3 regions of the Arthrobacter sp. SDR-2R genome follow, and region 3 is predicted to be linked to each of the others. Evidence: predicted binding sites of a transcription regulator. Region 3 holds the regulator's gene; each other region holds the start of a gene.

Region 1 (10,027 bases), 720 kb from region 3:
GAGCCTTCCCCTCCTCCGCGACCGCATGGACGCCGTTGCGGAGCACGCCGAAATCCGCCTGGGCGAATCATTCGCCGAGTGGGGCGAGCAGCTGGAACTGCTGGTCGCCGTCCGCGGAAGCCTGGACAAGTTCACCCCGGACATCTTTGACCGGCCCGTGACGGACCTAATTTCCGCCACCGCGCCGTCCGCCTGGCGGCGTGAGCGCGGCATCGAGCTGACTGCCATGCAGCGCTCAAGGCTGCGCCGGGTCGCCAAGGAATACGTGCGCCCGGGCGTCCACATCGCAGACCTGCACTCATCCCTGGTGCTGGTGCAGGCGCAGCGCGCCCTGTGGGCGGGCTACGCCACCACGCAGCGGCACCCCGCCGTACCTTCCGGCCTGGCCGAAATGATTGCCTTGTACCGGTCCCTGGACGGCGAACTGGCACAGCTGGGTGAGGCGCTGCGGCACACGGAAGGCGGCGGCTCGCTGTCCACCGTTCCCTACGCGCGGCTGATGGAACGCCTGGAGCGCCTGGTGGCGGACACCGACACGCTTAAGACCCTGCCCGAGCGCACCCTCCTGGTCGAGAACATGCGCGAACACGGCCTGGGCGAGCTTCTGGCCGACCTCGCCGAGCGGGAAGTCCCGGAGGGATCCGTTGCCGCCGAGCTGGAGCTGGCCTGGTGGCAGTCCGCGCTTGAGGCAATGATCAGCGGTGACGACTACTTGGCCATGTCCGACGGCGACGCGCTGCGCCAGCTTGAGGCAGAGTACCGGCTGGCGGACAACGCCCACGTTGCCAGCGGCGCCGCCCGACTGCGGTGGGACCTGGCGGAACGGTGGCGCACAGCCATCGCTGCCCAGCCCCGCCAGGCCGACCTGCTGCGGAGCCTGCTCAAGGACGGCCGGGTCTCCCTGCCGGCCCTTACCGCACAGGCTCCGGACCTGATCGGCACCCTGGTTCCCGTCTGGTCTGTCAGCCCGTACCTGATGACGGGCCTGCTTCCGGCGGAACAGCACTTCGACGCCGTCGTGATCCTCGATGCGGAAGCCACCTCGCTTCAGGCTGTCCTGCCGGCAATCGCCCGTGCACGGCAGGTGATTGCCTTTGGCGACTCGCGCATTGCCACGCCGCGGACCTTCACCGTCGGGGTGGAACGGCTGGCGCCCGGCGAGTCGGCCCACCACCGGGTGGAAAGTGCCTTCACGGCATTGTCTGCCGTGCTTCCGGTGTGGCGGCTCAACGTGGTGTACCGGGCGGTGGACGAGGACCTGGTCCTTCAGCTGAGCAAGAACTTTTACGACGGCGGCCTGCGCCGGCTGCCGGAAGGCCAGTCGGCCACGGGGCTGGACCGGTCGCTGCTGGTGGAATACCTGCCGGACGGCACGGGCCTGCCCAGTGCCGGCGACGAAGGCGTGGAGTCTGTGGTGGCCGAGGTCAACCGCGTGGTGGAGCTCGTCTTCGAACACGCCCGCCTGCGCCCGCGAACGTCGCTGGCAGTGGTTACCGCAAGCCTGCGGCACGCCGCCAGGATTGGTGAATCCATCAGGCTTCAGCTGTCCAACCAGCCGGGCCTGGCCGGCTTCTTCGGCGCCGGGCCGGAATCTTTCCGGGTAGTTGACCTTGAACGCGCCCAGGGCCTGGTCCGCGACCACGTCATTTTCTCGCCCGGATTCGGGCGGACCCCGCACGGCCGCGCCCTGCACAACTTCGGGCCGCTCTCCGCGGAGGGCGGCCGGGAGAAGTTTGCCCTGGCCATGACCCGGGCGCGCCGTTCCATGCACGTGCTCACCTGCTTCCGGCCGGAGGACCTGGACCACACCAGGCTCACCCACGGGGCGGTGGATCTTTATACGCTGCTGGACCGGGAAATTTCCGGCAACACCGATCTCGGGACTCCCGCGTCCCGTGCCGCGGCCAGCGAGCAGGCGCTGGGAGCGGACCCGCTGGTAGCGGACCTGGGGGACCGGTTGCGGGCCCGGGGCGCCAGGGTCTGGCACCAGTACGACGGCGCCATCGACGTGGTTGCCGCGGCGGATCCCCTGAACACCATGGGCCAGGACGACCCCGACCTCCCGCGGCCCGTGGCCATCGAATCCGACGGCACGGCCCAGTACCGCACCATGAGCGTGCGTGAGCGCAGCAGGCTGCGGCCGCAACTGCTGGAACGCCTGGGATGGCGGTACATGCCCCTGTGGACCATCGAGGTCTTCACGGACCCCTCGTCCTGCGCGGACCGCATCGCCGGTTACCTGGGACTTGAGAAGATGGTGCTTCCGGGCCGGACCACGTCCAGCACAGGATTCCTGGACGATGACTTCAACCACGCACTTCACGGAATTGATGGGGCGCCTGCTGCCGGTGGTTCCTACCTGCCTTCCGAGGCTGTCAGCCAAGGCCGGCGCGCCCAGGGGACAAGGGAAGCGGGTGCCACGACGAGAGAAGACCGGCCTGGGAAAGACAGGCCCGAGGAAGACATGCGCCAGAACGAGAACAACACCCGGAACACGAACGACCTGAACAGGAACGACGACCTGGATAAGAACGGCGGCTCGAACAGGAACGACGACCTGGACAAGAACGGCGGCGCGAACAGGAGCGGGGCCGCAGCCGGAACTGACCGCGGTGCCGCTCCCGCGGATTCCGCAGCGCCGGTGCCTTCTCCGGGGGCGCGGCCGGCAGCGGGGGGCACCGACGAGATCCTCCCGAGCAAGGCGGCGGAAGACGACGCCCGCAGCTGGGGTGACCGGGAGGACGATCACGATACCTGGTTGAAGGAACAGAAACCGCCGCACTGGGGCTGACCCACATCATCCGGGCCACGCTTGAGGTCAGGGCGGCCCGACCAGGACGAAGAACAGCCTGCCCTGGGTGGAGGCGCCGGCCAGGCGCAGTGATTGTTCGGCGGTGGCTGCCACCACGATCAGTCCATCGGTCTCGGTGGTGCCGAGCCATTGACCCCCTTGGCCGCCGTTGTTCGAGGTCCACAGCACCGGGACGGCAGACGCCAGGACCTCAGAGGGACCCTTCTGGTCGAACCCGTTGCCTGATGTCAGCACAATGTTGACCAGCTGGCCGGGGGAGACCAGCTGGATGGATGAGGCATCCGCCATCCGCAGGGGAACCGCGGCCGAACCGGGGGGCGTCCCTGCCAGGAGCCCGGGGCCCAGCAGCTGGGCGTCGGTGAGGAGCTGGCCCTTCCGCAGCGGCGCTGCGAGCTGCTTGCCTGCGGTTGCGGATCCATCCCGGAGGAAGCCGTCGGCCACCATCCCGGGCGGCACCTGGACCTGGGCCAGGTCTGCTGCCGTTACCGGTGTTCCCGCGGGCAGATCCCGGGCAGCGGCCAGCGCCGTGACGGTGGTGAGCGGGGCGGGAGTGAGTTGCTGGACAGCGATTGCTGCAGCTGCGCACAAGAGCAGGGCCGCTACGAGGCGTCGGTTGCGGCTTAGCCAGCCGGCAAGCCGCGAGTGCAGGGGACGCCGTCCGGGGCGGCGGGGGATGTTACGGGCACCTGCAGCATGGACATGGCCGGGGAACCGGAGACCGTCGCGGCGACGTCGGAAGAGTACTGGCATGCGCCCACGCTAGGTGACGCCAAAGCGGCACGGGAGCCTGGACGGCGGCTATGTGGACAAAGGCGGCCGGACGCAGGGAGCGTCCGGCCGCCGTCGTAAAGTCCTGGGCTGCTTAGCTGGCGGCAGCTGCTGCCGGCGTCGACGCGGCGGGGGTGGCAGCGGGCGTCGCTGCGGGTGCGGGGGAGACGGAGCTGCCCTTGGAATCGCGGGAATCCGTGCGGTAGAAACCCGAGCCCTTGAAGACGACACCGACGCTGTTGAACTTCTTGCGCAACGTGCCCTCGCATTCCGGGCAGGACGTCAGGCTGCTGTCCGAGAACGACTGGACAATGTCGAAGGCGTGGCCGCAATCCTTGCAGGCGTAAGCATATGTTGGCACTAGTGCTCCTCCTCTTGGCAAACGAGAGGTCCCGTGCTGCCGCCGGGTAAACCGTTAGCAGTCGCAGGGCCTGAGTGCTAATTCTATCACTGTGCCCGAATGGACGGGCTCAGGCGCTGCCCGCCAGTGGCCGGTATCCGGACGGGGCCAGGACGGCCGGGACCGGTCGGTCGAACTTCTCGGCCGGTATCCGGCCGGCGGGCAGCAATTCGTCATCGTAGATAACAGCGGCCAGGGGAATTTCCTTCCCTGCCGTAGCCAGGTGCCCCAGGAATTTGTCGTAGTAGCCTCCGCCCTGCCCGATCCTGTTGCCGGCGAGGTCCACTGCGGTGGCCGGAATAAAGAGCACCGCTGCGCCACCGGCCGTTTCCGGCCCGTGACGGTGCCCCGTGGGCTCCAGGATTGGTGCATATTTGCTGCGCTCGAAGCTGGTCTCCGGCGTCCAGAACACCCAGCTCAATTCCCGGCCTTCCTCGCACACCGGAAGCAGTACCTGATGGCCGCTGCGATGCAGGGCGTTGATCAGGGGCAGGGTGGGCGGTTCGTGTCCCACGCCAAGGTACACGCAGGCTATCGAGGCGTGCTTCCCTGTGACCGTCCCCGCCCATGCTTCCCCATGGACGGCCAGGGCCGCGCCGGCAGCTTCGAGCTGCGCCGGCGTCAGAGCTGCCCGCCGCCGGCGGTGGGCGGCCCTGATTCCGTCCTTGACTGCGTTGGTCTCCTGCAGCATGGTGTCCTTCCTGCAATGCCCCGTATTGGGAGGTTCTTCCCGCACCGGCACGGGCTTGCCGCTCCGGTGGTTACTGAAATGCTTGACGCTGACGTTAGATTAGACCGGTGAACACCAGTAACCCCAGAGTCCGCAAAGCCGTCATTCCCGCCGCGGGCCTGGGCACCAGGTTCCTGCCAGCCACCAAGGCGATGCCCAAGGAAATGCTCCCCGTCGTGGACAAGCCTGCCATCCAGTACGTGGTGGAGGAAGCCGTCCACGTGGGCCTCCACGACATCCTGATGATTACCGGCCGCAACAAGCGGGCCCTGGAAGACCACTTCGACCGCGTGCCGTCCCTTGAGTCAACGCTCGAGGACAAAGGGGACACGGAGAAGCTGGCGTCCATCCAGGCGGCCAGCCAGTTGGGTGACATCCACTACGTCCGGCAGGGCGACCCCCACGGCCTGGGCCATGCGGTGCTCCGCGCAAAACAGCACGTGGGTGACGAAGCCTTCGCTGTCCTGCTGGGAGATGACCTGATTGACGCCCGCGACGAACTGCTCAGCACGATGATTGACGTCCAGGCCAAAACCGGCGGGTCCGTCGTCGCCCTGATTGAAGTGGAGCCGTCGGAGATCAGCGCCTACGGCTGTGCGGACATCCAGGACATCGACGGCGAAGACTACGTCCGCGTCAACCGGCTGGTGGAAAAGCCGTCACCCGAGGAAGCGCCCTCCAACCTGGCCCTGATCGGGCGTTATGTCCTGCACCCCGCCGTCTTCGGAGTCCTTGAACACACCGAACCGGGCCGGGGCGGGGAAATCCAGTTGACGGATGCCCTCCAGGAACTTGCCTCCGGTGATGGTGAAGGGCACGGGGTGTACGGGGTCGTGTTCCGGGGCCGGCGCTACGACACCGGCGACAAACTCAGCTACCTCAAGGCCTGCATCCAGCTCGCCATCGACAGCGACGACCTGGGCCCGGGCCTGCGGGAATGGCTGCCAGGTTTCACCTCGGACCTTTCCCGCTAGCGCCATGCGCAGTGGTCCCATCTGGCCGGTCACCCTGGAGTGCGGCGACTTGGTCCTGCGGCCCATCCGGTACCGCGACAAGAATGAATGGATGGAGGTGCGCTCTCGTAACAGTGAGTGGCTGCAGCCGTGGGAGGCCTCCAATCCGGATCCGGGCGGTGGGCTGCCCGATTACCGGCACATGGTCCGGTCGCTCAAAGTGCAGGCCGCGCAGGCCACAGCTTTGCCCTTCCTTATTACCGAGTGGAGGCCGGGCCTCAGCAGCCCCGCCATCGTGGGCCAGTTGACCGTGTCGTCAATCGTGTGGGGTTCGGCCATGATGGCAACCCTTGGCTACTGGGTTGACCAGGCACGGGCTGGACGGGGGATCGCCCCCACCTCCGTGGCGTTGGTGACGGACCACTGCTTCAGGACCCTCGGCCTGCACCGGATGGAAATCAATATCCGGCCCGAGAACGGACCCAGCCTGCGGGTGGTGGAAAAGCTGGGATTCCGGGACGAGGGGTACCGGCCCCGTTTCCTGCACATCAACGGCAAATGGGCCGACCACCGTTCCTTCGCCCTCACCGCGGAAGAAGTCCCGGAGGGCCTGCTGGGCCCCTGGCTGGCCTCGCGCCGGTCATAAATCCAACGGTTTGCCAGAGGGGGCACGACACACCGGGGCTAATGCGGCCTGAGCAGGCATGATGCTCATACGGTTTTGAGTGTGGACTTCCCCCTTAGCAGCTCAGTGATCCTCGTGGTTGCCGTCGCGCTCTGGATTGTATGGGTTGCCCCTTACGTCCTCCGGAACCGCCGGCACCAGTTCCAGCCTGCCGTCGACTTCCTGGCAGACGCCCCCGCCGATGAGGGGCCGGATCCGCACGCCGGCCTGGTCTTGAACGTCGCCGCCCAGCAGGAGAAAGCCATGGAACCCAGGAAGAGTCCGTCACCCGGTGCCGGCGCTGCCAGCACCCCCCCTCCGGCCCGGCTCCGCATCCGCTACGGCCGGACCGCGCTGGCCCTGGTGGGGCTGCTCTCCCTTGTCACTGCATTCATTTCCGGGATCCTGGCTGCCTTTGGCATCGGTTCGCCTGCCCTTCCGATCCTGTGCACGGTGCTGACTGTCGGGTCGGTGGCGCTGCTGCGTATGCTCGCCGTGCGCGACCGCAAGGCAAAGGTCAATGCTGCGTTCCGCTCGGCCATGAGTGCGCCTGCACGCCGCCCGGAGACGGCCGACGCGATTCCCCCAAAACCTGAGGCCGCCCCCGCGCGGCCGGACAGCCCGCTTTTCGATGCCGAGGCAGGCCAGTCCGGGATCAAGCGGCTCACGGCAGTTGAGCTTCGTGAAGCAGCCCTCGCCGTCGCGGTGGCTGCCGGCGATACCAGTGCTGCAGAGGCGGCCCCGGCCACTCCGGCGGGAACCCCTTGGGAGCCGGTGGAAGTCCCCAAGCCCATTTACGTGGACGCAGCCAAGGCAAAGCGCCCGGAGCCGCAGCCTCTTGAACTTCCTGAGGCGCCCAAGGCAGTTGGCAAGCCGTCCCTGAAGCAGGGCGCTGCCGGGGTGCAGGCAGCGGAGTCCGCGGAAGCACAGCAGGTGGCCGATCAGCAGTTGACCAAGGCGCAGAGCGCGCTGAGCAACCTCGACGACGTTCTTCAGCGCCGGCGCGCGTAAAGTTTGGGCGGGGCGCCTTGGGGTCCCGCGGGCGGCCGGAGCGTCAATTGGCGTTGGGCCGGGAAAATTTGTAGCCTAGGGACACCGGTTCCGCACCATCCTGGAACGCCTTGCAGGTTGCGGCCGATTCCGGGGCTATAGCTCAGTTGGTAGAGCGCTTCGTTCGCATCGAAGAGGTCAGGAGTTCGAATCTCCTTAGCTCCACCATTTGCAGGCGTGTTGCCAGAGCCAGAACACCTGGTTTGCCTTCCTTTTCAAACGCAGGTGCCCACCGCCGGGGCGATTCCTGTCCGCGGGCGGACTCCGCGGATCCTTCCCTCGCTCGTCCCTTCCCGTGGCCCTGATGCAACGAGCCGCTTCCGCAGACCGGGCAAAGGGCGCCTGGGGCCCCTGGTTGTGCACCACGGTTCCTGGGCCTGGCTTGTAGGGAGCAGAGGGCGGGACATCGTCAGGGGGCCCTGGATGTGGCCTTGGCTGGCGGCAAGGGCGCCAACCTGGGCGAACTGTTGCGCGGAGGCTTTCCGGTGCCGCCGCATACGCTGGGAGGGCGCCTCACGGAAGCCGGTGTCCTGGCCGGGCCCACGGATGTCACTCACCTGCGCTTCGAGGAACTTTGCGGCAATGCCCGACGGCGGGGCGTTGCCGCCGGCGGAGAAGGAGCGGCACCGCCGGCGTGTGCTGGCCCGCGCCGCCAAACGCAGTGAGCTGGAAGGTAGGTCCGCAACCCGCACCCTCGTGAACGGGCAAACAGTGGTGGTGGACGGAACCGCGGGACGCGTTACCGTTCCCATAGGCAAAACGCCCCCGGATGCAGGCCCGATCGGATGGGTGGGGGCCTAGAGTGGGCCTCATGGGAATCATCATCGGACTTCTTGTCCTCTGGCTCATCCTGTCCATCGTCGGCTTCGTCGTGAAGGGCCTTCTCTGGCTCGCCATCATCGGCCTGGTCCTCTTCGTCGCCACCGGCGTCTGGGGCTGGCTGAAGCGCAGAACCAACGCCTGACCGTCACCGCCTGCCCGGACCGGCTGTCACCGGCCCGGGTGGGCGGTGGGCGTTAGCGGTCGAAGGACCCTGTCTTTTTCCACCTGCCGGCGTGATCCTTGCTCCATGAGCCTCACGAAGAAGGAAGGGCACCCCCCACAGCTGGCTCCGCCGGTCGTGCGCAACTTTGCCATCAACCGTGCCCTGCACCCCGACCGCCCGTGGATCCGGGCCACCCGGATCAGCGTCGGTCTTGTCGTGCTGGCCGCAATCGTGCAAAAGACCTTCGACGCCACCCTGCCCGGCAACGACGTGGATGTCCCGCAGCTGTATTCGGAATTCACTGTGCAGGGAAATCTTGTCTTCGGGCTTGTCCTGATCATTTCAGGGGTGCTGCGACGACGCCGGCCGCCGCTGTGGTGGGACCAGATGTTCGGCGCGCTGGTCCTGTACATGGTCATGACGGGCATCATCTACATCGTGCTCGTGGCTCCGCCGGAAGAGCCGTGGTGGACATGGGATTTGTATTGGCCGCAGGTTGCCCACCACCGCCTGGCCCCGCTGGTGGCGGCGCTTGACTGGATTCTCGTCACCCGGACGGTCCGAGGTCCCTGGTGGCGGCCCCTTGCCTGGCTGGGCTACCCGGTGGCCTTCCTTGCGTTTTCGTGGATCCGGGGCGGCCTTGAGATGGTACGTGTACGACTTCCTTGACCCAACCCTCGATGGCGGATGGGTGAGGGTGCTGGGTTCCACCGGCCAGGTTCTGGTGGCATTCCTGGTTGTTTCCCTCATGGTGCACGCGGTGGGCAATATGCGGGTGGCGCTGGCCACCGGACGGCTGCCCGCGACGGTGATCCCGCCCCGCTAGATCCAGCCCTTCCTCTTGAAGATGCCGTACATGAGGCCGCCGGCAGCCACCATGAGGAGCAGCGCCAGGGGGTAGCCGAAGGACCAATGGAGTTCGGGCATGTTGTCAAAGTTCATGCCGTAGATCCCGGCCACGAATGAGGGCGCAAACAGGATGGCCGCCCAGGACGAGATTTTCTTGACCTGTTCGTTCTGCTCGGCGCTGGCCTCGTTCTGCCGGTTGGCTGTCAGTGTCCCGTCCAGGGTCAGGGCGTTCTGCAGCAAGTCCCGGAAGGAGTCCGCCCGGGAAATCACCCGCTCAACGTGGTCTTCCACGTCACGCAGGTTATGCCGCAGCTCGCTTTCCACTTCGTACTTCTCGAAGCCGCGCTTCAACTGGTCCAGCATCTCGGGCAGGGGGTGGATGGCGCGCTGGAACTGGATGACCTCCCGGGCCAGTTCGTAAATGCGGCGGGACACGGAGGAATCGCCGCTGAACAGCTGGTCCTCGATCTCGTCAATGTCGTTTTCCAGCCCCGCCACCACCGGGGCGTAGTCATCCACCACCCGGTCCAGCAGGGCATACAGCACCGCTTCGGGCCCGTGCCGCAGGAGATCAGGCCGCCCCTCCAGCCGCTGCCGCACCCTGGCAACGCCTGCCGTTTCCGCATGCCGCACCGTCACCACAAAGTTCTTCCCGGTGAACACGTGGAGTTCGCCGAATTCCACGGTTTCGTCCTCGTCCACGTACCGGGCGGGCCGCAGGACGGTGAAAAGGTTGTCGTCGTAACGCTCCAGCTTGGGCCGCTGGTGGGCCGAAACAGCATCCTCCACTGCGAGGGCATGGAGTCCGAACTCGCT
Region 2 (10,027 bases), 1.4 Mb from region 3:
CTACTCCGCCTTTGCCGCCGAAAATCCGGACAAGGTTGCAGCAATCGCCATCCGGCAGCTGTCCGTCAGCGAATCCGTGTTCGCCGGCGGCCACTCCGAGGACGGCGACCACACCACCTCCCGCGTGCCGTGGATCTACTCGCCCGACGGCGCCGGCATCGCCAAGCAGCTGGCCATGCTGGACCTGCTCCGGGGCTGAACGGCTCCCGGCTGCGCAGCCTTACTGCGCGTTGGCACCCAGGGGTGCGCCGTCGTCGGGCAATTCACTGTCCAACAGCTCCGGAACCGCTGCCTGCGCGATGGCCGCCCCGGCCGCGGCAGCCAGGTCGCGTTCCTCGATGAGCTCCTGGAACCAGAAGTAGGACGCCTTGGGTGTGCGGTCGAGCGTTTCGAAGTCCACGTGCAGGAGGCCGAACGGCTGGTTGTAGCCGGCGGACCACTCGAAGTTGTCCAGGAAGGACCACACGTAGTAGCCGCGCAGGTCCACGGATTCGGCCACCCCACCGGGCGCCGTGGCCCGGAGCGCGGTTTCAAGGTGGTCTGAAATGTACTTCAGCCGCCGCTCGTCCGGGATGAACCTGGTGTTGGTGGACTTGTCCCGGACAATGATGTCCTCGAAGCTGGCTCCGCCCTCGGTGATGATCACGGGCGGCAGGTTGGGGTACCGCTCGGCCATCTCCTTCAGGGCCACGGCCATGTACTCCGGCTTGACCGGCCAGCCGTATGCGGTGACGTCCGCTTCCGGCCACGTCTCCACGTGGAAAGGCGTAGCGCCGTTTCCGGCCGCGCTGAGGTCGCTGCCCATGGCCTCGGCCATGCTGGCCGGCACGGCGCCGTTGCCCGGCCCAACGGCCACCTTGGTGGGCATGTAGTAGTTGAGCCCGTAGAAATCGAGGGGCTGGGAAATGATCTCCATGTCCTCTTCGGGATGTTCGAAGGAGCTGAAGAACTTGGCCGCGCGGATGAGGTCCGGGTACCTGCCCGTCAGGACAGGGTCCGCGTAGAGCCGGTTCTGCCCCAGGTCCATAAGCCCCGCGCTGATCTTGTCCAGCGGGTTGATGGAGTTGGGCACCATGGGTGAGTAGACGTTGGTCATGCCGATTTCGCCGGGCACCCGCGCCGCGCGAAGGGCCTGGACGGCGAGCCCGTGGCCCAGCAGCTGGTGGTGGACCGTGGGGAAGGCACCCAGGGCCAGCTCCTTGCCTGGGGAGTGCAGCCCCAGCGAGTAGCCGTTGGCGCTCACCGTTGCCGGCTCGTTGATGGTGACCCACCGGGCCACCCTGTCACCGAAGGCATCGGCCACGAGCGCCGCGTACTCCCCCAGCCGGTAGGCGGTGTCCCGGTTCATCCAGCCGCCGGCCTCATCCAGTTCCAGGGGCGTATCCCAGTGGTAGATGGTGGCCATGGGCGAGATTCCGTTGGCCAGGAGCTCGTCCAGGAGCCGGTCATAGAACGCCATGCCTGCGCGGTTGGCCGGGCCGGTGCCGCCCGGCTGGATGCGCGGCCAGGAGAAGGAGAACCGGTAGGAGTCAACGCCGAGCTGCTTCAGGAGGGCCACGTCCTGCGGCATCCGGTGGTAGTGGTCCGTGGCCACCACCGGGCTGTGGTCCTCAACGATGGCACCGGGCCGGGCAGCGAACCTGTCCCAGCCCGCCGGCCCCCGTCCATCCTCGTCCAGCGCCCCTTCGATCTGGAATGCTGCGGTTGCGACGCCAAGCGTGAACCCCGGGGGGATGAGCGCTGCGAGGTCCTTGGCGGTGATGTGCATTGGGGTCCAGCCTTTGGTCACGGTAGTTAGGGTACGTCCCAGAATGTCACAGCGGAGGTCGGCTGACGAGCAGCAACTCCGCTCCCGGCGCCGGCAACTACTGGGTGCCGAACAGGAACTCCTTGGCGTGCGCCACTGCCTTGCGGAAGGCATCATTCCGGAGCGTCACCAGGTGTTCCGTGTCGTCGTCGGACGGCTCCAGGTAGCCGGTGTACCCGGGCCGCAGGACCCAGATGTCCCCGCCCGGCGGGAGGTAGAACACGCCGAAGGAACGCTGCTGCCTCTCATCGGCGGTCCATACCGGAACCACCGCCAGCGCAGCACCCGTGGTGGGGTTGATCCACTGTGCCCGCGGCAGAGGCTGTTCGTGCGCCTCCGGGTCCAGGAAGGGCGCGGTTCCCTCGCCCCACCGCTGCTCAAAGCGTTCGAAGAATGCAGGAATGAGGTGTGAATCGTAGCGCCGCCAGTCGCCCATGCAGTTTTCCGCCTCCTTGGATCAATGGCCCAGGGCCTGGATCAGGACCAGGGCCCGCTTTCCCACCGCACCGGGGTGACGCGGATGGGAGGTCCGGACTGCCCGCCACGGCTGCGGACTTTCCGGACCGGAATGTTGGTGGGCGCAGCTGCCGCCAGCTTCCTGTCGTAGTCGGCGCGGCGCCCGGGGTCACGCAGCACGTTAAACGCCTGCATGATCCGGAGAAGTTCCTCCCCCTGTGCAGTGTTGCCCTTCTCCGCCGTCGTATCCCCCATGGTCTCCATGCCTTCGTAAGCCCGCCCGCCGTCCATATCCGGATGGTGGGTGCGCATGAGGGCGCGGTAGGCATGCGAGATTTCCTGGCGGCCGGCGTCCCGGCCTACGCCCAGGATGGCGTAGTAGTCGGGGAGATCAGTCATCCTGCCTCCTGTTTCGCCGGCGCCCCGCCCGGAGGGCCAGGGGCGCCGGCACGAAAGCATGGTCCTAGCTGCCGATCTGGTGCTTCTCGCCCTGCTGGGTCTGGATCTCGATCTTGCGCGGCTTGGCCTGCTCGGCAACCGGAATCCGCAGGGTCAGGACACCCTGGTCATAGCTGGCCTTGATGTGCTCGGTGTCCAGGGTGTCACCCAGGATCAACTGGCGGCTGAACACGCCCCGGGGACGCTCAGAGGCCACGAGCTCCACGTTGGGCTGCGTGGGGTCCTTGCGCTCCGCCCGGACGGTCAGGACGTTCCGCTCAACGTTCAGGTCCAGGGAATCCACGTTCACACCGGGAAGGTCGAACGCCACCACGAATTCCCCGTCTTCCTGCCACGCGTCCATGGGCATGGCTGCCGGGCGGGCGGAGGTTCCAAAGACCTGCTGCGTGAGCCGGTCCAGCTCACGGAACGGGTCCGTACGCATCAACATCATTTCCCACTCCTTTAGCTTCCAGGTGCTGGATCTGCAGCTACCCACCACCTCCTTTAATCTATGGTGGTGGATATAGATTTTTTATAGCACTCGTGCAAAACTGAAGCAAGGTACCAGCGGAAGCGATTTTTGGGAGAAAGAATGGCGGATCCTGAAGCAGGTCGGGCTGGCCGCTCCCCCGGTTCACGGGCCCTGTACGCCATCTCGGTGGCGGCGGAGCTCACGGGAACCGGACAGCAGAACATCAGGCTGTACGAAACCAAGGGACTGTTGACGCCCTCGCGGACGGCGGGCGGCACGCGCCAGTACAGCGACGACGATATTGCCGTACTGCTGCGGATCGGCGAACTCCTGCAGGAGGGGTTGAACCTGGCGGGCGTTGCGAAGGTACTGGAGCTGGAGGCAGCCAACGTGAAGCTGCACCGGGCACTCAAGCGGGCAAAATCGCGGCCGCAATAAGTGGGCCAGCAAGTGGCCCAGTAAGCGGGATCCGGTTCCCGGACTGCTCCCGGTAAGCTCCTACTCTCCGGTGGATTCGGCCCTTGACAGCTCTCCGGTGATCGGTTCCCCCGGAATCCTGGCCGTCCGCCACGTGTCAAGCGCGATGACCCCGGAGAGGATGAGCAGCGAGAGCGCGAACGACGCCAACGCATCCGTGGGCCAGTGGTAGCCAAGGTACAACCGGCTGGCGATAGCGAGGATGATGCCGATCCCGGCCCCGATGAAGCCGAACACCGCGGCACGCGGGTTCCGGCGCCGGGAGAAAATCAGGTAGGCGCCCACCAGCAGGAAGTCGCAGGCCCCCAGGACGTGCCCGGACGGGAACGAGAAGGTCTGGTCCGCGCCGAACAGCATCTGGTCCACGGGGGGCCGGGAGCGCTGGACGATGTGGAGGATGATTTGCGAGATGATCACTCCGGTCAGCATCGCGGAGGCGAGCAGGATGGGGCGCCAGGCGTGCTTGGCTGCGAATCCCCAGACAAGGATCACCACCAGCACGATGATGGGCAGCGCGATGGGGCCGAAAATCACCGCCAGGAAGATCATGATGGCAGTGACGGCCGCTGAACGGGTGGTCAGCAGCCAGTCATGCACGGGAGTGTCGGCAACGGAAAGGCCGTCGGCCTGCACCACGCTGACCAGGGTGGCAATGAAGAGTGCCAGCCCCACGACGGCCAGGATGATCGACGCGCGGTACAGGCCCCGCCGGTCGGCAGGGTCCACGTAGCGTTCCTCCACCACGAACTTCTCGTGGAAGGCGTGCCACCTTCCCGCTTTCCGTTCAGAGACTGCGGAACCTGCTGATTTCTGTGCCAATGTGCTGCCCGTCCCTACGCCGCGGAAGATGCGTGCCGTGATGAATGCCTAGGGTGAAGATTATCCCGGCCACGGCCCATTCACTCCATCAGGCGGCTAGAAAGAGCCGGTGGTGAACTGCCAGCTCCGGCTGGCGAGGGGGTTGCCGGCCAGGTCCCGGATGCCGCTGGTCCCGCCCGTGAGGGTCACGGTGTACCGCGTCTTGGCGGCGAGGGTCTCCTGGGGGTCAAGGATCCACTGGTTGGTGGTGCCGTTGCGGTAGGCCGTTGCTGCCACCACGGCGCCGGTGGCCGGGTTCTTCAGGGTGAACGTGGTGGTGTTAAGGCCCTGGACCGCCTCGCTGAAGGTGGCGCTGATGCTGCTGCTCCTGCGGACCAGGAGGGCGTTGCTGCCCGGCGAGTAGCTGGTGACGCTGGGCGCGGGGCCAGTGGTGAACGTCCAGCTGGTGGACGCCAGCGGGGTGCCTGCGGCATCGCGGATGGCCGAGGCTCCTCCTGTCAGGATTGCGGTGTAGCTGGCATCGGGGGCAAGGCTTGCTGCCGGGTCAAGGGTGGCGGTCAGGGTGGTGGCGTTGTACGTGACGGTGGCCGCGATGCTGTTGCCGGCTGCATTCCTGAGCACGAACGTCCCGGCGCTCACGCCCTGAACAGCGGTGCTGAAGGTGGCCGTGACGTTCGTTCCAGCTGCCACGGCGGTGGCCTTGGCGGCCGGTGAAACAGACGTGACAGCGGGTGCAGGGGCAGGCGCAGGTGCAGGTGCCGTTGCCCCGGTGTACAGCAGGCGGTTCGGGGTTCCCGCGGAGGCGCCGGCGATGACGCCGGACGTGGCATTGGCTACCAGTGCCGCTGCTACGTCGGCCGGTGCCAGGGCAGGGTTCTGCGACAGCAGGACGGCGGCTGCTCCGGCGGTGTGCGGCGCGGCCATGGAGGTTCCGGACATGGATGCGGTGGCGGTGGTGGAGGTGTAGTAGTCGGAGGTGATGCCGACGCCGGGCGCATACAGGTCCACGCAGGACCCGAAGTTGGAGAACGAAGCCTGCTTGTCGGCGGAGTCGCTGGCTGCCACCGTGACAGCCCCGGGGACGCGGGCGGGCGAAGCGGTGCAGGCATCCACGGCGGAGTTTCCTGCGGCAACCACTGTGGTGACGCCGTCGTCAAGAACTGCCTGGATGGCGGCGTCCACGGTGCTGCTGGCCGCTCCGCCCAGGCTGAGGTTTGCCACGGCGGGGGTTCCGGCCGCATGGTTGGCGGCGATCCAGTCCAGGCCGGCCACCACGTCCGAGTTGTAGCCGGACCCGCTGCAGTCGAGCACCCTCACGGGCACCAGCTTGGCGCTCTTGGCGACGCCATACGTGGCTCCGGCCACGGTTCCGGCCACGTGGGTGCCGTGGCCGTTGCAGTCGGTGGTGCCGTTGCCGTCCGCCACCGCTGTCCAGCCTGCCGCAACCCGGCCACCGAAGTCGGTGTGCGATGCCAGGATGCCGGTGTCCACCACGTAGGCGGTCACCCCGGCGCCCGCCGCGGTCCACGAGTACGAACCGGAGAGCGGAAGGGTCCGCTGGTCTGCGCGGTCCAGGCCCCAGGGGGCGGGCTGCTCGGTCCCGGAAACCTTGACGGGGGCGTCGGGCTCCACGGACAGCACCTTCCCGGACCTGGCAAGGGCTGCCGCCTGCGCGGGGTTGGCCGTGACGACGGCGCCGCGGACTGCATGCTCGAAGGTACGGCCGACGGCGAGGCCCTGGCCGCGCAGCCCGGACACCTCGGCTGCGAGGTCGGCAGTGGCGGCGTACTGCACGATGTAACGGCCGGTTGCGGCGGCGGGGGCAGGAGCAGCAGCCGCCGGCAGGGACACGGTGGAAAGGCCGACGGCGGAGAGCAGCGCCGTGAGGGCCGGCAGCACGAAGAATCGGGTACGAATTTTGGGGTCCTTGTGGTGGCGGGGCAAGGGGGGATACCAAAAGGATAGGAGCCGGAAGCACACGGCTTCCGGCTCCTTGGATGATCCTTCGCGAACCCTCGGCGATTCCTGCGGACCGGTGGTTATCGCTGGCTTTCCACCGTGTTGGAGCCGGCCGCCACGTGGTTACGCCAACTGTGCTCGGGTTCGAAACCGAGCAGGCGCCGCGCCTTGTCGATGGACAGCATCGTTTCGTGCTCTCCCAGGTCCTTGGTGACCTTGACGCCGGGAAAGACCTCTTCCGCCAGGCTGGCGCTTGACCGGCTCATCACCGTGTCAGCGTTGGCGATGATGAAGGCTTCGAACCCTGGTTTGGCGTTCTCCAGCGCACGTACTACGGCCTGCGCGCCGTCCCTGCCGTCGATATAGCCCCACAGGTTCCACTTCCGCAGCGTCGCGTCGGCGTCGAAGGAGGGGAATTTGGCGTAGTCGGCCTCGTCCATGACGTTGGAGAACCGCAGGCCGGTGATGCTCAGTTCGGGGTCCCACCGCGTCATCTCCACAGCCATCTGCTCCTCCAGCGTCTTCACCAGCGAGTAGGTGCTTTCCGGCCGCGGCGGGTACTCCTCATCCACCGGGATGTAGGGCGGGTCGATGTCGAACGGCAGCCCCAGGACCGTCTCGCTGGAGGCGTACACCACCTTCTTGATGCCGGCGCGCCGCGCCGCCTGGAAGACGTTGTAGGTGGACAGCATGTTGTTTTCGAAGGTGGCTGCGTCCGGAAGGATGCCCGGGGCGGGAATGGCACCCAGGTGCACCACGGCGTCGAACCCGTCATGCCGGTCATCAACGCCCAGCAGCGCGTCCACCACCTGGCCGTAGTTGCGCAGGTCAACCACCAGCAGTTCCGGGCTGCGGGCACCCGCACGGTCCAGGGTGAGGACCTGGTGGCCGTCGCCTGTCAGCCGGCGCACCACGTGCCGCCCCAGTTTTCCGCTTCCGCCTGTAACGGCAATTCTCATCACTGTTTCCTTTTGCTCGAGTGCGTTCACCGTGCGGTGTTTTCGGTCAGGACGGGGGTTGCGGGGCTGCAAGGAACTTTTCGACGGCGGCGATTGCCAGTGCAGTTATCCCGCCCGGGTCCCCGCTGCCGTTGACGGACACAAGAATGCCCCGGCCCGCGTACACCGAGACTACTTCATGCGTCTGGCGGTGGTAGAGGTCCAGCCGGCGCCTGAAGACGTCGATGGTGTCATCCGTGCGCCCCTGCTCCAGGGCGCGGCGGTGCATCCGCTGCTCCAGTTCCTCGTCGGGCGCCTGCAGTTCGATCACGGCGTCCAGCGCATGCCCCTGTGCCTCAAGCATGCGGTCGAGTTCCAGTACCTGTTGAGCTGTCCGCGGATAGCCGTCCAGCAGGAACCCGTGCATCGCGTCGCTTTCGAGGAGACGGTTCTTGACCAGCGCGTTGGTGAGGTGGTCCGGTACGAAATGGCCGTCATCCAGGTACCGGGCGGCCTGGTTCCCCAGGTCGGTCTGTTGGCTGACGTTGCTCCGGAAAATATCCCCGGTGGAAACGGCAGGGACCCGGAAGTGCCGCGCGAGGTGTTCGGCCTGGGTTCCCTTGCCGGACCCTGGTGGTCCAATGATGAGCAGCCTGGTCATGTTCCTGTCCCTCCGCCGCTGAGCAGCCCCTGGTCCCGCGGCCAGCCCGCAGCAGCACCGGCGCCTGCTTCATTGTGCCGGTATGCCCGGCCCCGCGCCAGCCTTTGCCCGCTCCGGGGCAGCCATATATGACGCTTTGGGCGGCACGGGGATGTATATACTTCTGGTTATCGGTTTAGCAGCAGGCCGTTGGAAAGTTCGTCGATCCAGCGACCATCACCGGCTCCCCGCCCAGTTGCGGGGTGTTGGCGTGTTGCCGGCTCGTTTTGACCTGAGCGAATGGCACCAGAAAATCGTGGCCAGCGAGTCAACAGCAAAAACCGATACATCCATCACTGAGCACCTGCATGAACTTGTCCTCAACAGCTCCGACGTTGAGGACTTCCTTAATGAACTGGCACAGGTCTCCGCACGCAATCTCTCCGAGCCCGGCGACGAAATGCTGTGCGCCATCACCCTCCTCCGGCAACGCAAGGCCGCCACGGTCGCCAGCAGCAGCCCGGATGCAAAGTCCATCGGACGGCTTGAACACAGGTACAGCGACACCCCGGGCCTCACGGCTTCCACGGCCCAGGAGATCGTGCACGCTCCGGACCTCACCGCGGATGGCCGCTGGCCTGAGTACGCCGCCGCCGCGACTGCCGAGGGGATCCGCTCCGTGGCGGCAGTTCCGTTCCGGCTTGAGGGGGAAACCAAGGCATCGCTGCTGCTGTACTCCCGCCGCCCGCACCGGTTCGAGGGCCGCGTGCTGAAGTTTGCCGAGGATTTCGTCAGCCAGACCTCGCTGGCGCTCCGCCTTGCGGTGCGGTTCGCGCACTACAGCGAAACGGCCGCGAACCTTCGGGCCACCCTTGAGTCCCGCACGGTCATTGACATGGCTGTCGGCATCATCATGGCCCAGAACCGGTGCAGCCAGCAGGAAGCCTTCGACATCCTGAAGACCGCTTCCAGCACCCGGAACACCAAGTTGCATGATGTGGCCGCGGCGGTCGTCAACGCCCTGGGCCAGGGCCCGGCGCGCACGCATTACGACGGATAGCGGCCATCTTTTGCGTCGGTCATGCCGGCAGCGTTCCCGCAGGTAGACTGGTGCCAACTTTTCGCCGGGGGGCTTGATGGAACAGCAGCGTGTTTGCCTTGTCGTGGAGGATGACGACGATATCCGCGGACTGATCGAAGTGGTCCTGTCGCGCGCGGGCTTTGAGGTCAGGATGGTGGGCACGGGGGCCGAGGCCATTGCCGCCGCGGCTGATCCCGCCATCGCCCTGGTGACCCTGGACGTTGGGCTGCCGGATATGGACGGGTACGTGGTGGCCCGCGCCATCCGCGCCCTTACCAGCGCGCCCCTGCTGTTCCTCACGGCCCGTTCCGAGCAGGACGATGTGCTGGCCGGCATGGCATCGGGGGCCGCGGGGTACCTCACCAAGCCTTTCCGTCCGCAGGAGCTCCGGGATCTCGCCGTACAACTGGTGACACCGCCGCCGGTTTCCCAGGAGCCGCACATAACGGGCAAACCCGCCTGCTAAGTTCGCCTCCTGGACATGAGGCATGACACCTCAGCGGACCGCGGTGGTGAGCAAACGGCGACGGCGGCATACCGTCGTCGCCGTTTGTCCGTTTGACCCCCTACTGCGAAAGGAAGGCCAGCAGCGCTTCGTTGACCTCCGCGGCGTGCGTCCAGAGCAGGCCGTGCGGTGCACCCTCGATCTCCACGTACTCGGCACTCGGCAGGGCCTTGGCGAACAGCCGGCCGGTGGAATCGATGGGCAGGATGTTGTCAGCGGTGCCGTGCAGGATCAGCGCCGGAACATCGATCTTGGGGATGTCCTGGCGGAAATCCGTAAGCCAGGTGGGCTGCGCTGCGACAGAAGCATGCGCTCCGGCGCCGGCAGCCAGGTTCCAGCTGGCGTTGACGGCTTCCTGGCTGAGCCGCGGGGTGCCCAGGAAGGTGTCGGAGTTGTAGAAGTTCTTGAAGAATTCGGTGAAAAAGGCGTAGC
Region 3 (9,282 bases):
CTGGATGTTCAAGATGTGCAGCTGTTCCGCAGGCGCCTATGGCGTTGCCCGGCGGGTGGCTGCTGAAAAGCCAACAGTAAGGACCCTGCGTGTCTCCCATGGCCCGCACCGCACCGGTGCCCGCCGCGACAGATCCGGCAATCATTCGGAACTTTTGCATCATCGCGCATATCGACCACGGCAAGTCCACGCTGGCTGACCGCATGCTGCAGTCCACCGGTGTGGTCCAGGCGCGTGACATGAAGGCCCAGTACCTGGACCGGATGGACATCGAGCGGGAACGTGGCATCACCATCAAGTCCCAGGCCGTCCGCATGCCCTGGGAGGTGGACGGCGTCAGCTACGCGCTGAACATGATCGACACGCCCGGCCACGTGGACTTCACCTACGAGGTATCCCGGTCACTCGCGGCCTGCGAAGGCGCCATCCTGCTGGTGGACGCGGCGCAGGGCATTGAGGCCCAGACGCTGGCCAACCTGTACCTGGCCATGGAGAACAACCTCACCATCATCCCGGTGCTGAACAAGATCGACCTTCCGGCGGCGCAGCCTGAAAAGTACGCCGCCGAGCTGGCCAGCCTCATCGGCGGCGATCCCGAGGACGTCCTGCGCGTATCCGGCAAGACCGGCGTCGGCGTCGAGGCCCTCCTGGACAAGATCGTCCGCGACCTGCCGGCGCCGAAGGGCAACCCCGATGCCCCGGCCCGTGCCATGATCTTCGACTCGGTCTACGACACCTACCGCGGCGTGGTCACCTACGTGCGTGTGATGGATGGCATGCTCCATCCGCGTGAGCGCATCCAGATGATGTCCACCAGGGCCTCGCACGAGCTTCTGGAAATCGGTGTCAGCTCTCCGGAACCCACACCGTCCAAGGGGCTCGGCGTCGGTGAAGTGGGCTACCTGATCACCGGCGTGAAGGACGTCCGGCAGTCGAAGGTGGGCGATACCGTCACCAACCTGGCCAAGCCGGCGGCGGAGTCCCTCCCCGGCTACGCCGATGCCAAGCCCATGGTGTTCTCCGGCCTGTATCCGCTGGACGGCGCCGACTATCCGGTACTCCGCGACGCCCTCGAAAAGCTCATGCTCAACGACGCCGCGCTGGTGTACGAACCGGAAACCTCGGCTGCCCTCGGCTTCGGGTTCCGCGTGGGCTTCCTGGGTCTCCTGCACCTCGAGATCACCCGCGAACGCCTGGAGCGCGAATACAACCTCGACCTCATCTCCACCGCACCGAACGTGGAATACGAGGTGACCCTGGAGGACAAGAAGGTGGTCCGGGTGACCAACCCCAGCGAGTACCCCACCGGGAAGGTCGCCGAGGTACGCGAGCCCATGGTCTCCGCCACCATCCTGGCCCCCAACGAATTTGTCGGCGCCATCATGGAACTGTGCCAGTCCCGCCGCGGCGTCATGGGCGGCATGGACTACCTTTCCGAGGACCGGGTGGAAATCCGCTACCGCCTGCCGTTGGCGGAAATCGTCTTCGACTTCTTCGACATCCTGAAGTCCAAGACCCGGGGCTACGGCTCGCTGGACTGGAAGGCCGACGGCGAGCAGGCCGCCGACCTGGTGAAGGTGGACATCATGCTCCAGGGCGAACAGGTGGACGCGTTCAGCGCCATCACGCACCGGGACAAGGCGTACGCCTACGGCGTGATGATGACCGGCAAGCTGCGCGAACTGATTCCCCGCCAGCAGTTCGAAGTGCCCATCCAGGCCGCGATCGGTTCCAGGATCATCGCCCGCGAAAGCATCCGCGCCATCCGCAAGGACGTGCTGGCCAAGTGCTACGGCGGTGACATCTCGCGGAAGCGCAAGCTGCTGGAGAAGCAAAAAGAAGGCAAGAAGCGCATGAAGATGGTGGGCACAGTGGAGGTGCCGCAGGAAGCGTTCATCGCCGCCCTGACCACCGACGAATCGAAGGACAAGGCCAAGAAGAAGTGACCACCGCACAGCGGGGGACCCGCTGATGCCCAGCGTTCTTCCCCTCGGCGACCCGGCGCCGTCGGACGGTCTGCTGCCTGCCCAGGCAGCGGACGGTGCGGCGGCCCGGGCTTTCGGGTTGTACGTCCACATCCCGTTCTGCGCTGTGCGCTGCGGCTACTGCGACTTCAACACCTACACCGCCACGGAACTTGGCGGCGGAGCGTCCCAGGACGCATACGCCCAGACCGCCGTGTCCGAGGTGTCGCTGGCGGCTGCTGTGCTGTCACGTTCAGGGCTGCCGGACCGGAAGCTCAGCACCGTCTTCTTTGGCGGCGGCACGCCCACGCTGCTGCCGGCCGATGACCTCGCCCTGATCCTCCGGGCCGCCATCGACCAATGGGGCATTGACGACGGCGCCGAGGTCACCACCGAAGCCAACCCCGATTCCGTCACGCCGGAGTCCCTTGCCGTCCTCAAGGACGCCGGGTTCACCAGGGTGTCCTTTGGGATGCAGTCCGCGGTTCCGCACGTGCTCAAGGTGCTGGACCGGACCCATACGCCCAGCCGGGTGCCGCAGGTGGTGCAGTGGGCGCGCGAGGCAGGACTGGCTGTCAGCCTGGACCTTATTTACGGGACGCCGGGGGAGTCGCTGGCCGACTGGCGGCAGTCCCTCGAAACGGCGCTTTCCTACGGGCCGGACCACATCAGCGCCTACGCGCTGATCGTTGAGGAGGGCACCAAGCTGGCCGCGCAGATGCGCCGCGGCGAAGTCCCGGGAATCGACGACGACGACCACGCCGACAAGTACGAGCTCGCCGACCAGCTGATCACCCAAGCCGGACTTGGCTGGTACGAGGTCAGCAACTGGGCGCGGACTCCGGAGCAGGCCTGCCGCCACAACCTCGCCTACTGGCGGGGTGACGACTGGTGGGGCATCGGCCCGGGCGCGCACTCACACATGGGCGGGGTCCGCTGGTGGAACGTCAAGCACCCGTCCGCTTACGCGAACCGGCTGTCGCAGGGGCTTTCGCCCGCCGCCGGCAGGGAAACCCTGGACGCGGAAACAAGGAACCTGGAGCGGGTGATGCTGGAGGCCCGCCTCCAGTCGGGACTGGATGTCTCAACGCTGAGTGCCGGGGGACGCCACGAGGTGGCCGGACTGATCGCAGCCGGCCTGGTTGATCCTGCTGCCGCATTCCGCGGACGCCTGGTCCTGACCCTCAAGGGCAGGCTCCTGGCAGACGCAGTGGTCCGCCGCATCCTGCCGGACTAGAGCCGGCCCGCGGGCAGTTGCCCTTACTTGATCCAGCGCAGGTTGTACTGGTAGCGGTGCGGCTGGCCCCGGTTGACGTGGATCCCTGCCGCGACGGAGAAGCACGTGAGCGCCACCCAGATCAGCGTGGCAATGACCGCGAAGATGTTCCCGACGTAGGGGACGAACACCAGGATGTTGGCCAGCACCGCGGCGATGGTGGGCGGCAGGCTGAAGTTCAGCGCTTCCTTGGATTCCTGGGCGGTAAATGGCCCGCGGTCACGGAAGATCAAGTAGATCAGCAGCGAGGGGACGCACCCCAGGATCCCGCCGAAGTGCGCCAGCGTCGCCCACTGGCGGTCTTCGCTGGCCGTAAGCGGCAGGGCGTTGGCGGGGACGCCATGGTACTCGGAACGGCCCTGGCCGTCCCTGTGATCACGTGCGTTTTCTGCCACAGTCTGTTCCTTCGAAGGTGCAAGTGGTGCTGACTACAATTCCGGCGCGGTGCGCAGTGCCTCAGGAAACAAGGAACCGCACTACCAAGAATACTGGTTCCCGGGACGCCGTCCGCCCTTCACGGCACGGTCAGGAAATCGATGACTTCCTCGACCCTGCCCAGCAGCGACGCTTCGAGGTCCGCGTACGTGCGCACGGCGCCCAGCAGCTTCTGCCATCCCAGGCCGACATCTTCCTTGGTGGCGTGGGGCCAGCCGAAGGCTTTCAGGATCCCCGTCTTCCAGTCCTGCCCGCGGGGCACGGCCGGCCATTTGTCGATGCCAAGGACAGCGGGCCGGATCGCCTGCCAGACGTCCACGTAGGGGTGACCGACGATCAGGACGTTGCCGGCGGCGCCCGGGGAGGCCATGACGGCATCCGCGATGCGGGACTCCTTGGAGTCAGGAACCAGGTGGTCCACCAGGACGCCAAGACGGCGGCCGGGCCCCGGCCTGAAGTCCGCGACGGCTGCGGCAAGGTCGTCAATGCCGTGCAGGGGCTCGACGACGATGCCCTCCACCCGGAGGTCGTCTCCCCAGACCTTTTCCACCAGTTCGGCGTCGTGCTTGCCTTCCACCCAGATCCGGCTGGCCTTGGCCACCTGGGCGCGTTGTCCGGCGACCCGAACGGACCCCGAGGCCGTCCTGCCCGCCGCGGGACCGGCAGCGGCCGGCCGGGGGGCGGGTGGCATCAGCCGGATCGGCCGGCCCTCCAGGAGGAAGCCGAACCCAAGGCGGAAGGAACGCGATTTTCCCCTGCGGTCCTCCAGCGCCACCACATGCATGCCGCCGGATTTCTCCACCCGGGTCACGGCACCCACCCAGCCTGACTGCACTTCCTCGAGCACCATGCCGCGCTCCACGGGGACCTCAGGCAGTTCCGTCCGTGCGGGAGCGGATATGCCGCGTGGGCCCCAATTCCGGTAATCCATGGATTTAATCCGCCTAGCGCTAGTGTTCAACTCCGCAATTTCGCCCGGAGCGGTACCAATGCTAACAACGGGCCGAGGCATAATAGACTGTTAGCACTTAGGCATGTCGAGTGCTAACCCTGGGTTGCATCGGGAGGGGCATGCGCCCCGAACCATGGATGGAGGTGGAGAGTGAGCGAGCCACGCAAGCTGGAAGTACTGCGGGCCATCGTGGAGGACTACGTCCACTCCCGCGAGCCGGTTGGGTCCAAGGCCCTGGTGGAGCGGCATCATCTTGGTGTTTCCAGCGCCACCATCCGCAATGACATGGCCGCACTGGAGGACGAGGGGCTGATCACCGCCCCGCACACCAGTGCCGGCCGGATTCCCACGGACAAGGGCTACCGGCTCTTTGTGGACCAAATCTCGGCTGTCAAGCCGCTCTCGGCCGCCGAACGCCGCGCCATCCAGTCCCTGCTCGAAGGCGCGGACGACCTCGACGACGTGCTGGAGAGGACCGTCCGGCTGCTGTCGCAGCTGACCAACCAGGTTGCCGTGGTGCAGTATCCGCACCTGAGCAGGGCACTGGTCCGGCACATCGAATTCGTCCTGCTCGCCCCGCGCAAGGTCCTCGTCGTCCTGATCGCCAACAGCGGCAAGGTGGAGCAGCGGGTGATCGACGTCGGGCAGGACCTTGGCGACGACGCACTGGCTGAACTGCGCACCCGGTTCCTCGGTGCACTGGGCGGAACACCGCTGCGCCAACTGGCCCAGGCGCTGCCCGCCGTCGTCGCCGCCACCCCGCACCCGCAGCGGCAGGCGGCACACGCATTGGCGCTCGGGCTGGAGGGCCTGGCGCAAAACAGTCGGGAGGACCGGATGGTCATGGCCGGCACCGCCAACCTGGCCAGGTCCAACGTCGACTTCCCCCTCAGCATCGGCCCGGTGCTCGAGGCGCTGGAGGAACAGGTGGTGATGCTGCGGCTGTTGAGCGAAATGGCCCAGGACCACCGCGGCGTCGCTGTCAGCATCGGACGGGAGAACCCGTACGACGGCCTTGCCGAGGCCTCCGTGGTGGCCACTGCCTACGGTCCGGACAGCTCGGCGAAAGTAGGCATCCTCGGGCCCACCCGGATGGATTACCCCACCACCATGGCCGCCGTCAGGGCAGTGGCGCGCTACCTTTCCAGGATTTTGGGGCCCTGACTCTTGGCCGCCGGAGCGCGCTTCGGCCGGAAAGCAAGAGCTGGGCCGCCCAACTGAACGCAGTACAACAAGGAAGAGATACGAACTTTGAGCAGCCACTATGACGTCCTTGGAGTCTCACCCGAAGCGACGGGTGAAGAAATCAAAAAGGCCTACCGCAAGCTGGCCCGCACCCTACACCCGGACGTAAACCCCGGTGCGGACGCATCGGAACGGTTCAAGGCAGTAACTCACGCCTACGAGGTGCTTTCGGACCCCCAGAAGCGCCGGATCTACGACACCACCGGCAATGAGAACGGCACCGACAACGGTTTCGGCGGCGCAGGCTACGCGGGCCAGGGCTTCGCGTTCCAGGACATTTTCGACACCTTCTTCGGCGCCGGCGGCACGTCCGGTCCCGCTTCCCGTGTCCGCCGCGGCCAGGATGCCCTGATCAGCGTACGGATCGACCTCCGCGACGCCGTATTCGGCGTGAACAAGAAACTCGAAGTGGACACCGCCGTGGTCTGCCCCACCTGTGACGGATCCTGTTGCCGCCCCGGCACCCATCCGGAACGCTGCGACATCTGCGGCGGCAGCGGACAGGTCCAGCGGGCCGTCCGCTCCATCCTCGGCCAGGTCATGACGGCCGCCCCCTGCGGCACCTGCGAAGGTTTCGGCACCGTCATCAAGGATCCCTGCAACGAGTGCAGCGGCCAGGGCCGTATCCGCAGCCGCCGGTCGCTGACCATCAAGGTCCCTGCCGGTGTGGCCACCGGAACCCGGATCCAGCTCTCCGGCCAGGGCGAGGCCGGCCCCGCGGGCGGTCCGGCCGGCGACCTGTACGTGGAGATCCGCGTCAACAATGACGCCACCTACGTGCGGGAGGGCGACGACCTGCACGCCACCCTGCACATCCCCATGACGGCAGCCGCCCTGGGCACGGATGTCAGCCTGGAAACCTTCGACGGCACGCAGGAGATCGACGTCAAGCCCGGTACCCAGTCGGGGGAGATCATCACCCTGCGCGGCCTCGGCGTCACCCACCTGAGGGGCTACGGCCGCGGCGACCTGAAGGTCCACCTCCAGGTGGACACCCCGGCCAAGCTCGACCCCGCGCAGGAGGACCTCCTGCGCCAACTGGCCAAGCTCCGTGGTGAACAGATCACCGAGGGCAAGCTCGCTGCCAGCGGCGGCATGTTCGCCAAGCTCCGGGACCGGCTCGGTAACCTGTAGCGGTGAGTAACCCCGTCTTCTTCACGCCCCCCGGTTCGCTGGCCGGGATGGCGGCCGGCCAACTCTTTGTCCTCGACGGGGCGGAGGCGCGGCATGCCGTCACCGTCAAACGGCTGTCTCCCGGCGAAGCGGTGGACATCGTCGACGGCGCCGGCACCCGGATGACCGGGAAGGTGGTGTCCGCCGCTCCCTCCGCACTCGAGGTGGAATGCGGGACGCTGACCGTCGAAGACAGGCCGGACGTCCGGCTGGTGCTGGTCCAGGCCCTCGCCAAGGGGGACCGCGACGAGCTGGCCATCGAGACGGCCACGGAACTGGGCATCGACGCCGTCATACCCTGGCAGTCCGAACGGTCAATCGTCCGCTGGAAGGGCGACCGCGCAGCCCGGGCCCATGCCAAATGGGAATCCTCAGTGGCCGCGGCCGCCAAGCAGGCACGGCGCGCCTGGATCCCCGAAGTGCGGTCCGCCGTCGACACTGCCGGGCTTTCCGCTGCCGTGGAAGCTGCCGACCTCGCTGTCATCCTGCATGAGGACGCCGTTCGGCCGCTGCGCACCGTCCTTGAAACATGGCAAGGGAAAGCAGGCTCCGGACCCCGGGAAATCCTGCTCATCGTCGGTCCGGAGGGCGGCATCAGCCAGCGGGAGGTAACCAAACTCTGCGATAAGGGCGCCGTGACCGCCCTCCTGGGGCACCATGTCCTGCGGTCCTCCACGGCCGGCCCGGCCGCCGTCGTGCTTGCCAGCGACGTCCTCGGCCGGTGGACGGCTACCGGACCTTAAAGGACCTCGTGTCCTCGTTCCGGTCCGGTTCCCCGCCGGAGCCGGCCTGGGCCACCCGCAGCATGTAATCGCCCGGCGGAAGGTTCAGGGCCAGGGTGAAGACGCCGGCCTGCCCCTGTTCGGACGCAGCCGTGGTTTCACCCGCCAGGAACGGTGCTTTGCTGCCGCCGTCCGTAGACTGCAGGATCTGCCAGCGGAGCTTCGCCCCGGGAGATGTGCTGCGGCCGGTGATCTTCACGCTCCCGCCGGGCACTTCGGCGTTCTCCTGGGGATCAATGATCCAGACGGGCGCCACCAGGCCCGCGGCGCGGGTCATCAGGGCCCCGAGCTGCACTTTGCCGAAGGCTACGTAGTCCGTGTGGCCGTCCACGAGGATCCGGACCCGGATCTGCTGGCCGGTGTCGATCAGGCCCGAACTGGCGGCGGCAGCGGTTGCCGTGTAGATCAGCTGCTGGATGGCCCGGGCAGCCATGTCGGCATCGAGGTTGCTGTTGAAAGCGTCCGAGGAGACGTCGACGGTGATGACGTCCTTGCCGGAGATTGAGGTGGCAAGTTTGTCCGGGTTCTGCCAGGGCGTGAAGAAGTCAGGGTCCAGCGGCTTCTCGGACATCATGGCCCGCAGGGCGCGGGTGACCGGGTTCTCCTGTTCAGGGACGTCGCGGAATTCCCGGTAAAGAAAGATGTTCCCGCCGCTGCGGCCGATCCAGTAGACCGGCGCCTTGTTGGAGGACTGTGCGGTTTCCAGCGGGGCGCTGGTGGACAGCGTGTCCGGCATGGTGCCGCCCGTTGCCGGCACCGAGGCGAGGGTGCCGGTGGGTGAGGGGCCGCCCTCGGCCGTGCAGCCCGCAAGGACCGGAACCAGGACCAGGATTCCTGCAAGGACGGCGGGGCGCAGACGGCCCATCGGTCGTCCTGCCCTTTCGGGCGCAGAGGTTTCCGGCACTGTCCTGCCCTTGTCCTTTCCTGGCGTGGCGGGCCGATCCCCCTGGCGGCCTGGTGTTCCAGCAGATGCTGGATTTCCAGCATTGCACAGCGGCGCGGCCGCCCAGCCGCTCTTTGCCTCCGCGGGCACAACTGCAACGGGAACGATATGAGGCCGATATGAAGTTGATACCTAAGGACGTCCCGGCCCCCTCCGGACGGGTTGCAGCCGCTGCTCCATGGCGGCCTGGTATCCGGCCCGGCCCCGCGCTGGCGTAAGATAAAGGGATCGCTGGGGCCAGGAGCACCGTCCAACGGGCGCCGGCATCAGCGAACGCAAACATTGATGTCGATCTTCGAGGGGACCACGGGCCTGCGGGCCAGCACCATGACTGAATCAGCAAATGGTAAGCGCCGGCTCAATACGGGCGAAGGCAGTCCGGGTGAATTCCCGCACTCCCTGCCCGGCACCCGGACTGAAGTAGTCCTCTTTGAGAACTCCGACCAGATGGTTCAATCACTCGGCAGCCATGACGAGGCGTTGCGGTTCATCGAAGAGCAGTTCCCCGCCGT

The links. The regulator HrcA, encoded in region 3, represses chaperone genes, less so after heat shock. The targets are predictions, from matches to a motif close to TTNGCACTCGNNNNNNNCGAGTGCNAA.
Region 1: AC3ANU_RS08740 (FmdB family zinc ribbon protein) is a predicted target of HrcA. The motif match lies at 3,996-4,022, and genes of this name have one in related genera.
Region 2: AC3ANU_RS05435 (Hsp20/alpha crystallin family protein) is a predicted target of HrcA. The motif match lies at 3,239-3,265, and genes of this name have one in related genera.

Annotation. Positions count from the first base shown of each region.
Region 1 is NZ_CM173231.1:1,869,419-1,879,445, forward strand. Features, by position in the region: gene AC3ANU_RS08730 (AAA family ATPase) at 1-2,791, shown strand, start outside; gene cpaB (Flp pilus assembly protein CpaB) at 2,819-3,562, opposite strand; gene AC3ANU_RS08740 (FmdB family zinc ribbon protein) at 3,675-3,941, opposite strand; gene AC3ANU_RS08745 (5-formyltetrahydrofolate cyclo-ligase) at 4,051-4,671, opposite strand; gene galU (UTP--glucose-1-phosphate uridylyltransferase GalU) at 4,779-5,684, shown strand; gene AC3ANU_RS08755 (GNAT family N-acetyltransferase) at 5,689-6,309, shown strand; gene AC3ANU_RS08760 (hypothetical protein) at 6,415-7,338, shown strand; tRNA gene AC3ANU_RS08765 (tRNA-Ala) at 7,470-7,545, shown strand; gene AC3ANU_RS08770 (hypothetical protein) at 8,189-8,341, shown strand; gene AC3ANU_RS08775 (Pr6Pr family membrane protein) at 8,447-9,031, shown strand; gene AC3ANU_RS08780 (hypothetical protein) at 9,015-9,188, shown strand; gene corA (magnesium/cobalt transporter CorA) at 9,185-10,027, opposite strand, start outside.
Region 2 is NZ_CM173231.1:1,166,487-1,176,513, reverse strand. Features, by position in the region: gene AC3ANU_RS05455 (App1 family protein phosphatidate phosphatase) at 1-199, shown strand, start outside; gene AC3ANU_RS05450 (glycoside hydrolase family 1 protein) at 221-1,768, opposite strand; gene AC3ANU_RS05445 (hypothetical protein) at 1,866-2,243, opposite strand; gene AC3ANU_RS05440 (J domain-containing protein) at 2,285-2,662, opposite strand; gene AC3ANU_RS05435 (Hsp20/alpha crystallin family protein) at 2,727-3,152, opposite strand; gene AC3ANU_RS05430 (MerR family transcriptional regulator) at 3,297-3,614, shown strand; gene AC3ANU_RS05425 (phosphatase PAP2 family protein) at 3,675-4,472, opposite strand; gene AC3ANU_RS05420 (S8 family serine peptidase) at 4,569-6,416, opposite strand; gene AC3ANU_RS05415 (NAD-dependent epimerase/dehydratase family protein) at 6,512-7,390, opposite strand; gene AC3ANU_RS05410 (adenylate kinase) at 7,437-8,030, opposite strand; gene AC3ANU_RS05405 (GAF and ANTAR domain-containing protein) at 8,326-9,069, shown strand; gene AC3ANU_RS05400 (response regulator transcription factor) at 9,146-9,556, shown strand; gene AC3ANU_RS05395 (alpha/beta fold hydrolase) at 9,657-10,027, opposite strand, start outside.
Region 3 is NZ_CM173231.1:2,584,949-2,594,230, forward strand. Features, by position in the region: gene lepA (translation elongation factor 4) at 90-1,946, shown strand; gene hemW (radical SAM family heme chaperone HemW) at 1,972-3,201, shown strand; gene AC3ANU_RS12045 (DUF4870 domain-containing protein) at 3,225-3,635, opposite strand; gene AC3ANU_RS12050 (DUF3097 domain-containing protein) at 3,755-4,606, opposite strand; gene hrcA (heat-inducible transcriptional repressor HrcA) at 4,778-5,791, shown strand; gene dnaJ (molecular chaperone DnaJ) at 5,879-7,006, shown strand; gene AC3ANU_RS12065 (16S rRNA (uracil(1498)-N(3))-methyltransferase) at 7,009-7,788, shown strand; gene AC3ANU_RS12070 (GerMN domain-containing protein) at 7,775-8,692, opposite strand; gene AC3ANU_RS12075 (PhoH family protein) at 9,098-9,282, shown strand, end outside.